Regions from separate parts of the Synechococcus sp. BDU 130192 genome, predicted to be linked through region 2. Evidence: predicted binding sites of a transcription regulator. Region 2 holds the regulator's gene; each other region holds the start of a gene.
What was found. The regulator NtcA, encoded in region 2, controls nitrogen genes in cyanobacteria. The targets are predictions, from matches to a motif close to GTANCNNNNGNTAC.

Region 1 (3,279 bases), on a different contig from region 2:
GGCTTTCCATATTATCGGTGTGGTGGTTTGGTTTGCGGGGTTATTTTACCTCGTGCGCCTTTTTGTCTACCATGCCGAAGCCGAAAAGGAACCCGAACCCGCCCGGAGCATCCTCAAAAAACAATATGAGTTGATGGAAAAGCGCCTCTACAACATCATTACCCAACCGGGAATGTTTGTGACTGTGGCCATGGCGATCGCCGTGATCAGTACCGAACCGGGGGTTCTAAAAGCCTGGTGGCTCCATGCGAAATTGGCCTTGGTTGTCCTGTTATTGGTCTATCATTTCTTCTGCGGGCGGATTATGCGCAAACTGGCAGAAGGCACCTGCACCTGGACAGGTCAACAGTTCCGCGCCCTCAACGAAGCGCCGACCCTCCTGTTGGTAACCATTGTGATGTTGGCCGTGTTTAAAAATAGTTTGCCCCTCAATTGGACAGGAGGTTTAATTCTGGCGTTGATTGTTTTTATGGCCGCCGCAATCCAACTCTATGCGAAAAAACGTCGTAAGGATCAAGAAAAACTCCGGGAAGCCCAGAGCCAAGTGGCCACCTCTAATCCTTAAAGTCAGCCCTTGATTTTGTACGTTTAAACCAAGTAAAAGTCCCTGGATTCTGTCAAAAATCTAGGGACTTTGCTATGTACATCAAGCTTGAAATTTAAAAAAGAGAAACCCAATCACTTTTCAATGGCTTACCATTTTTTGTAGGGTAAAAATTTGCCACACATGGTTACTTGCACGCGATCGCCTTTGGGGTCTTCGACCTTATCCACTTCAATGGAAAAATCAATGGCACTCATGATCCCATCGCCGAATTTTTCGTGGATTACTGCTTTGACGGGCATCCCATACACTTGCATGATTTCGTAGAAGCGATAGATCAACGGATCGGTGGGAATGACGGGCTCTAGGGAACCTTTGAGGGGCGGTTCGGTAAGTGCTGCGGCGAAATCTTCCGGTAAACCGACGGCGGTGACGAGGGTGTTTGCTTCCGTCTCATCGGCACTGGCTTGACGGTAGAATACAGCAGCGACCCAAGTTTCATCGCGGCCAACTTTTTCGCCGAGGGTCGCAAAACTAAGACCTGTTACTTTTTTGGCAGCAAGTAACTTTTCGGTAATTACGGCGATCGCCATAGAAATGTTTCTCCGTTATCAAATAAATTTAACTGCACAGAATTGGCGGACAATTTGAGTGATTAATCAGAGCAAATTTGTCCGGGCCATATCACGAAATATCAGCCTCTAACTTGATTTACTGAAATAATTTTTGTGAAGAAAATGTCCCAGTAAGTGTTAGGAGGAAGACTTTTAGTGGAGTGGTTGCTTGCTATTAAACGGTTTAAAAAATCAACGCAATGTAATTAAAGATACGCTTTTAAATGGCAACAATTGTATGTTGAATCTGGGAAACTATCACAAAAATCAATGCTTCACGACAAAAGCACATCGAATCAATCCTAAAAATACATGATGCAAATTGTCGCTCCGGCCGATGTAACTAAAGCTGGGCGATCGCCTTTCCCTCGGCTGACCCCGATTTGACAATGTGTTTTTGAAACACCACAATAAGGGTATGGCGAAAATATCTGTTGCCAATTGAGGTGTCGATGATGGCGAACCAACTACCCATTCCTGCTTTTTTTAATCCCCAGACCGTTGGTGAGATCTGGCGTGTCCCCTATCTAGACCGGGCTGCCGCTGCTGAAACCTGGGCCAAGGAACACGGGATTCAGCCGGCCACCACTGACCGCTGTCGCGTTTGTCTGCTGGTGGTCGATGTGCAGAATACCTTTTGTATCCCGGAGTTCGAGCTGTTTGTCGGCGGCCAATCAGGGCTGGGGGCCGTGGAAGATAACCGACGTTTGTGTGAATTTATCTACCGAAATCTCGGAACAATTACCACCATTACCCCCACCATGGACACCCACAAGGCGGTGCAAATTTTTCACCCGGTCTTTTGGGTCAATGGAGCGGGCGAACATCCCCAACCCGCGAGCAATATCAGCTTTGCGGAGGTTGAACAGGGTCTTTGGCGCGTCAATCCGGCGATCGCCTTTAGTACGAAGCGCGACTACGAAGACTTACAACAATATTCCCGTCACTACACCGCCCAACTCAGCCAAGCAGGGAAATATCCCCTGACGATTTGGCCCTACCACGCCATGTTGGGGGGGATTGGCCATGCCCTTGTACCAGCGGTGGAAGAGGCTCTGTTTTTCCATAACTTAGTGCGCCATAGCCAAACCCATTTTGAAATTAAAGGAGACAATCCCCTCACGGAAAATTATTCTGCGTTGCGGCCAGAGGTCTTAGACGATGCCCAGGGACAACCCATTGCCCAAGAAAATACCCGTTTCCTGCAAAAATTGTTGGCCTTTGATGCGCTGATTATTGCGGGGCAGGCGAAAAGCCACTGTCTAGCCTGGACGGTGGACGATTTACTCTCGGAAATTTTGCGTCATGATCCAGCCTTGGCAAAGAAAGTTTATCTTTTGGAAGACTGTACTTCTCCGGTCGTGATTCCTGGGGTAGTTGATTTTACGGCCCAGGCCGATCAAGCCTTTGATCGATTTGCCGCAGCCGGGATGCAGCTTGTCAGTTCGACGATGGCGATCGCCGATTTTCCGGGGTTAAATCTTTAGTTGTCTGGGGGAGGGAATTGTGTACAATCTAGCCAACGTGAAAACCTCCCCTACAATAGGAAAATAACAATACACAGACAAAAGAAGGGTCTATGGCTACGGAAAAGACGGCAAGTGAAGCGGCTTTATCGGAACGGGAGATCGAAATTGTCGATTTGGTGGCAGCGGGTCTGACGAACCATGAGATTGCGGCGCGCCTCGACATTAGCAAGCGCACGGTGGACAACCACATTAGTAATATTTTGACAAAAACGGCGACGGATAATCGCGTTTCCCTGGTGCGCTGGGCGTTACAGTGGGGGAAAGTGTGCCTGGATAATGTGAACTGTTGTGCCCTCCCGAATCAGTCTGCTACCTCGGATTCATGAACCATGCTTGGGCGATCGCCCTTCTAGGGGTTTTGTGTATCGGCTGCCAGAGTACCAGTTTTGTGACGCCCCCAGCCGACCCCCTTGGCAATAATCTCAATAGTCTCCATAGCGAAAAAAATCCCCGCCTTTCCGATGAAGGCCGTTACCTGGTCTTTAGTAGCGATCGCCGCCAACAACGGCGTATTTTTTTGTATGATCTCGCCCAACGCAAGCTTTTGCCCCTGCCCGGTTTAAATCAACCCAATGTGTTCTACGACCAGCCA
Region 2 (3,279 bases):
ATTTGACCGCACCGCCCGGAAGCGATCGCCAAATTCTTTTAATCGTTCCGACGCCGCGGCGATCGCCTGGCTATCTCGGTCTACCCCCGTCACCCGCACATCGAGATATTGCTGCAAAATCAATTCTGTATGGCCACCTCCCCCCAGAGTTACATCGAGGTAATGCCCCCCTGGTTTTACTCCCAAGCCCGCCACCAACTCTTCTCGCAACACCGAAATATGCTTAAACTCTGCCGCCATGAATCCATCCAATAAAAAACAAAATCCCCCTATCACTGAGGGGGAACCCAAGGGCGATCGCCACTAAACCAGGACATTACATCCCCATAATTTCGTAGCCAGAATCCACATAGAGCACTTGACCCGTGACCCCACTCGAAAGATCACTACAGAGGAACGCCGCCGCATTACCCACTTCCTTTTGGGTTACAGTCCGACGCAAAGGAGCCGTTGCTTCCACATGGTGAATCATATCGAGAATGCCACCCACCGCCGAGGACGCCAAAGTCCGGATCGGGCCAGCCGAAATGGCATTCACACGAATATTACTGGGGCCAAGATCCGCCGCCAAGTAACGCACACTCATTTCAAGGGCCGATTTTGCCACACCCATCACATTGTAATTAGGGATGACTTTCACCCCACCCAAATAAGTCAGGGTTACAATGGCGCCCCCTTCGGTCATCACGGTTTTCGCCCCCCGGGCCAGACGCGTTAAAGAATAGGCACTAATGTCAAGGGCCGTATTGAACCCATCCCGTGAAGTATCACTAAAATCACCCGTCAAATCTTCGCGGTTCGCAAAGGCAAGGCAATGGATCAAAATATCTAACTTGCCCCACTCTTTTTTGACAGACTCAAACACTTGATCCACCTGGGCATCATCCTGCACATTACAGGGGAGAAAAAGGGAAGGGTTGAGGGGCGCCACAAGCTCACCTACTTTTTTCTCGAACCGTCCCTTATCATCGGGGAGATAGGTAACCCCAATATTTGCCCCGGCGGCATGTAATTGTTGGGCGATCCCCCAGGCAATGGACTTATTATTTGCAATCCCAGTGACTAGGGCATTTTTTCCGGTTAAATCAAGCATATGGGTTCTCAAAAAGTATAAAAAATTAAAGCCAAGAAGCCAGCGTATATTATCTTCGCGCTCTGGTGACTTCGATGCAAACGGCTACTTTAGGGCAAATCAGGGAAAATTCTGCAAAATGCCTGGGAACTAACCCAGAAATCCATAATTATTTTGAAGCAAAAAGTACAAAATACTATACCAGAGTAAGATTTAGTTTAAGGGGAATGCTCATGGTCTCTGCACACTGAGCGCTGATATTTCACCCATCACGGTGGGGAACTGTTGCCCAACAGAATCTATGATGTACAACCCTGATTTCAACCAACCTCCTTTCTCTTCTGCCAATCCAGTGCCTGAACTACCTGCGACTCAAATTACAGACCTTGCGACAGCGTTTCGTCAGTTTCACAGTGGCCCCTTCCCACCTGTTGTGGAGAACTATGACCGGGGCAAGACGATCTTTTTTCCGGGGGACCCAGCGGAACGGGTTTATTTTCTTCTGAAAGGAGCTGTCCGGCTGTCTCGGGTCTATGAAGCGGGGGAAGAAATTACGGTGGCCCTGCTCCGGGAGAATAGTGTCTTTGGGGTTTTATCGCTACTCACGGGACAAAAGTCGGATCGCTTTTACCATGCGGTGGCTTTTACCCCTGTGGAACTGTTATCGGCTCCCATTGAGCAGGTGCAAAAGGCGCTTAATGAGCACCCAGAATTAGCGATGTTAATGCTAAAAGGGCTGTCGTCACGGATTTTACAAACGGAGATGATGATTGAAACCTTGGCCCACCGGGATATGGGCTCACGTCTGGTGAGTTTCTTGTTAATTCTCTGTCGAGATTTTGGGGTGCCGACCGATGAGGGGATTCGCATTGATCTCAAACTGTCCCACCAGGCGATCGCCGAAGCAATTGGTTCGACACGGGTGACAGTAACGCGCCTCCTGGGAGAACTCCGGGAACAGGACATGATTTCGATTTATAAGAAAAAAATTACCGTCCATGACCCCGTAAACCTGAGTCAACAGTTCGCTTAACGCTAAAGTAGAGAAGTCATACTTGTGTGTTTGGATGTCACCTTTTTGTTAAATGACCAGTGCTTTTGTACTAATCTTTTCAGTTTTAATCTTGGGGGGCATCCTGGCGGCACTGGGCGATCGCCTTGGTAGTAAGGTTGGCAAAGCGCGGCTTACATTATTTAATCTGCGGCCAAAACAGACGGCGGTGGTCGTCACGGTCATGACGGGAACAGTGATCGCCGCCAGCACCTTGGGGTTATTGTTTGGCTTGAGCAAGTCCTTGCGCCAGGGGGTTTTTCAGTTGGATGAAATCCTCGCCCAGCGGCGGCAAGAGTTGATGGATGTGACGGCAGAAAAGGAAAAGATTGAAGAAGAGTTGCAGGCCGCGAGGGACGATCGCCTAGAAGCAGAACAAGATTTACAAGAAATTGAAGCAAAATTTGAAACGGCCCAAACTCAACTGGCGGGTTTTCGGGAACAAGCCAGCGAACTTCAGGCTGATATTAATGCGCTCACCACAGAGCAAACGACCCTGCGGCAACAGCGCGATCGCCTCCAGGCCCAAAGTGAAACCCTCCGCGCCCAGCTCAGCCAACAAAACACCATTATTGAAGAACGCTCCCAGCAGATCGAAGCCCTAGAAGCCCAACAGAGTGAGCTCCAAGCCGAGATCAACCAGCGCGATGGTCGCATTGCCCAACTCGACCAGGCGATCGCCCAAAAGGATCAAGTGCTCACGGGTCTAGAAAATCAGATTGGCTCCCTAGAACAGCAAATTGATATCCTCGAAGCCAACTACATCAATTTCCGGAGTGGGAATGTCGCCCTTACGACAGGGCAAGTTTTAGCCTTTGGGGTGGTGCGGATTATTGATCCCAAAGCAGCCAGCCAAGCCGTTGATCAGCTGCTCCGGGAAGCGAATCGCAACGCGATCATTGCCACCGGAGGCGTTAATCCTGACTTTGAGGCGCGGGTGGTGCAAATTACCAATGCCCAAGTGCAACAACTTCTAGGGCAAATTGCCGATGGTCGGGACTACGTGGTGCGCCTCCTGGCAGCGGGGAACTACCTCCAAGGGGAAGGTTCCGTCCAAGTGTTTGCGGATGTGACTTTAAATGAGCAGGTTTTTCGCGCCGGGGAAGTGATTGCCACTTTGTCCCTAGAGGAGCTGAGTGTACAAAATCCTAGTGCC
Region 3 (3,279 bases), on a different contig from region 2:
CTCGATGACCCAAAATTCACCACCCTGCTGCCAATAATACTTATCGATATTAAATAATTCCTCGTCGGCTCCTTCCGGTTCCCAGGGTAAACCGTACTCTTTTAAAACCTGTTCAATGACCTTGGCCGCATCGGCGCGATCGCCTGGTTGCCAATCCCGTACCCAAAATTTATCTCGCCAAACTTGATCCATGGTGCAAAGCCTTAACCTGAGGCGAAGCTATTATGCCATGGTTTTTATTGATCGCTCTGGAGCTTAATAATCGCGGCCTCGATATTTACGGGTTTTCGGGGCAGGGGCTTCCGGTGGTGGTGAGGCAACGGTCGGCGCGGGCGGTTTTAGTTCAGGTGTATTTGAAGACACGACAGGGGGAGCAACGGGAAATTCTTGACCCGCTTCTAGCTCCCGTTTCAGTTCCATGATGCAGGTGACGAGGGTGTTGTTGACGATGTTGATATTTCCCAGCACCTTGGCAACGGTTTTGAGGCCACTGACGGCTTTGATCGCAATGCTATTGAGATCAAATTGAGGTAAAAGATCCGCTGCTCCATTGGCGATCGCCGTTTCTCGATCAGCCGGGGCCACCTTACGGGTTTGGGCCGCAATTAAAATCACTGGAATCGGTTGCTCAAAGCTTTGCATCCACTGGCAAAATTTCGCCGTATCAAAGCTGGGTAGTTGTTGCTCTAATAAAATCAAGTTGGGTAAAGATTGTTGGGCCGCCGCCAAATCCAGGAGCTCTCCCTGCAGATCAACGCTGAAGGGCAAGATCACAGACTGTAGCCCTTGGGAATGGAGGATTTTTTCCCAGATGTTCCCCTGCAACTCCGCTTGATGGAGAATCACGATTTTATCGGCAATGTTCATCAGCATTGGTTTTTATGAATATCCATAGGGGTGTGCGGAGGGGCGATCGCCACAGGGTAGAAACCCAAGTGATGCAACGGATATGACTCAACGGCCGCTGAGGGCTTGGTGGGTAACAACATCCCCTGGGGAGATACAGCTCATTAAAAATTATCCTTGAGTCCAAGGTTCATCTTAAGGAGTATAAATTTTTTTCTTAGTGACGAAAGCTACATTTTGCGCGGCTTTAATGACGTAATACAAGATTATTACGGCAATACACTTATAGACCATAATTATGGGTTCTTCATTTTTATTTTGCTATGACTTTTTCATTTGATTCGTGGTTTCGGGGGCCTTCCCCTCGGCTTGGCTACCCATTTCGCCGCCAGGGCCGCTTATTGCTTTTGGCCTGTGTGTTACCGCTCCTTTGGCAGGGGGTGGCGATCGCCCAGGGTAGCGTTGGTGAAATTCCCCCAGCCGTTCAGGTTACCCTAGATACCCTCTGGGTGGTTTTCGCGGCGATGCTCGTGTTCTTTATGAATGCGGGGTTTGCAATGTTAGAAAGCGGCTTTTGTCGGGCGAAAAATACCGTCAATATTTTGGCGAAAAACCTAATTGTCTTTGCCCTTTCGAGCCTTGCTTTTTGGGCGATCGGTTTTGCCCTGATGTTTGGCGATGGCAATGCCGTTTTAGGCTGGAATGGCTTTTTCCTTACTGGGGCAGATAATAGTCCCCTCACGGATTCGGCCTATAGTGGGATTTTTTCGTCCCTAAGCTGGGCGGGGATTCCCCTTTACACCAAGTTTTTCTTCCAATTGGCCTTTGCGGGAACGGCGGCCACCATCGTTTCTGGGGCCGTGGCGGAACGGATTAAGTTTGCTTCTTTCGTGATTTTTAGCCTGTTCTTAGTGGGATTTTCCTATGGTATTACCGGCCACTGGGTTTGGGGGGGCGGTTGGTTAGCGACCCTCGGGTTCTATGATTTTGCCGGATCAACGGTGGTACATTCGGTGGGCGGTTGGGCTGCTTTGATGGGGGTGATCCTCTTGGGGCCACGCCTCGAAAAATTTGCTGGCGATCGCATCAATGCCATTCCGGGTCACAACATGAGTACCGCCACTTTAGGGGGATTAATCCTCTGGTTGGGTTGGTTTGGGTTTAACCCAGGTTCCACGATGGCCGCTGATCCCGATGCCATTAGCCACATCATCGTTACGACCAATATGGCTGCTGCCGCTGGGGCGATCGCCGCGACCATTACCTCCTGGATTCAATTTGGGAAACCAGACCTTTCGATGATCATTAACGGTGTCCTGGCTGGGTTGGTGGGGATTACTGCCGCCTGTGCCTATGTGAATGTTCCTTCGGCCATCGTGATCGGGGCGATCGCCGGGGTGATCGTGGTTTTTTCGGTGCTGACCTTCGAGGGTTTACGCTTTGATGACCCCGTTGGTGCTCTCTCGGTACATCTCGTCTGTGGTATTTGGGGCACCCTGGCCGTGGGCTTATTCAGTGTGGGGGGTGATATTTACCCTTGGTATGCCGCCGATGCTGGCCCTAGTGCCGGATTATTCTTTGGGGGTGGTGTTGCCCAACTGCTCAGTCAATTTATTGGTGTTGTCGTGGTTGGTATGTTTACCGCTGGCTTTAGCTTTGCCATCTGGTTAGTCCTAGAACTGAGTATGGGCCTCCGGGTGAGCAAAGAAGAGGAACTAGAAGGTCTCGATATTGGTGAACATGGTATGGAAGCGTACCACCGCTTCTTCCGGGAGTAATCTCAGCACCTCCTTTCCTTAGGGACTCACCCGCCACCTTCGGCACCTCCCTCCAGAGAGAATGTTAGGAGGCTCTTTAGCATAACCAACAAAATCTCCTTTAGAGGGGATTTTTTTTACATAAAAAACACCCTAAAACCTAGGGTGTCGAAACAAAAGCTCAGTCGGCAATATTTTCGTTTTTTAAAAAATTGTTTTACTGAAATTAGCGTTTTTGATGTTGCGCAAAGGAAATGTAATTGTGCTCAGCGTCGTAGAGGTGACATTGCTCAGTAATTGCTTTCATCAACTCCCAAGAAAATTTGGTTTCGTAGAGATATTCACCCCAATTTTGCTTGATGCTGGCGTAGGCTTTGCGGAGATTGTAGGAGGGAATCCCGGTAGAAAGGTGGTGGGGCACATGGACATTGATGTCGTGGCAAAGGACTTCAACCCACTTGGGATAGTCGCAATGGACGGTTCCAGACAGTTGGGCGATCGCCTCATTCCATTTGTCCCGGTAGCTAAAGGGAATTTCCGGTACGGTGTGGTGGACGAGGGTGAAGGTGCTCATCCAGAAATGATAGCCAATCCAGGGCATCAGCCAGAATTTCACGACGCCCCAAACGCCGAGGGTGTAGAACATCACCGGAAAGGCGATCGCCCCAGCAATAAT

Region 1: cynS (cyanase) is a predicted target of NtcA. The motif match lies at 1,361-1,374, and genes of this name have one in related genera.
Region 3: AACT35_RS11340 (ammonium transporter) is a predicted target of NtcA. The motif match lies at 1,067-1,080, and genes of this name have one in related genera.

The regions. Positions count from the first base shown of each region.
Region 1 covers NZ_CAWNNO010000060.1:118,809-122,087, forward strand. Annotated here, with positions in the region: gene hemJ (protoporphyrinogen oxidase HemJ) at 1-565, shown strand, start outside; gene cynS (cyanase) at 694-1,137, opposite strand; gene AACT35_RS14165 (isochorismatase) at 1,614-2,645, shown strand; gene AACT35_RS14170 (helix-turn-helix domain-containing protein) at 2,738-3,013, shown strand; gene AACT35_RS14175 (TolB family protein) at 3,010-3,279, shown strand, end outside.
Region 2 covers NZ_CAWNNO010000033.1:36,735-40,013, reverse strand. Annotated here, with positions in the region: gene rsmH (16S rRNA (cytosine(1402)-N(4))-methyltransferase RsmH) at 1-240, opposite strand, end outside; gene fabI (enoyl-ACP reductase FabI) at 317-1,093, opposite strand; gene ntcA (global nitrogen regulator NtcA) at 1,374-2,105, shown strand; gene AACT35_RS08755 (DUF3084 domain-containing protein) at 2,158-3,279, shown strand, end outside.
Region 3 covers NZ_CAWNNO010000055.1:829-4,107, reverse strand. Annotated here, with positions in the region: gene AACT35_RS11350 (GNAT family N-acetyltransferase) at 1-192, opposite strand, end outside; gene AACT35_RS11345 (response regulator) at 256-873, opposite strand; gene AACT35_RS11340 (ammonium transporter) at 1,170-2,624, shown strand; gene AACT35_RS11335 (fatty acid desaturase) at 2,830-3,279, opposite strand, start outside.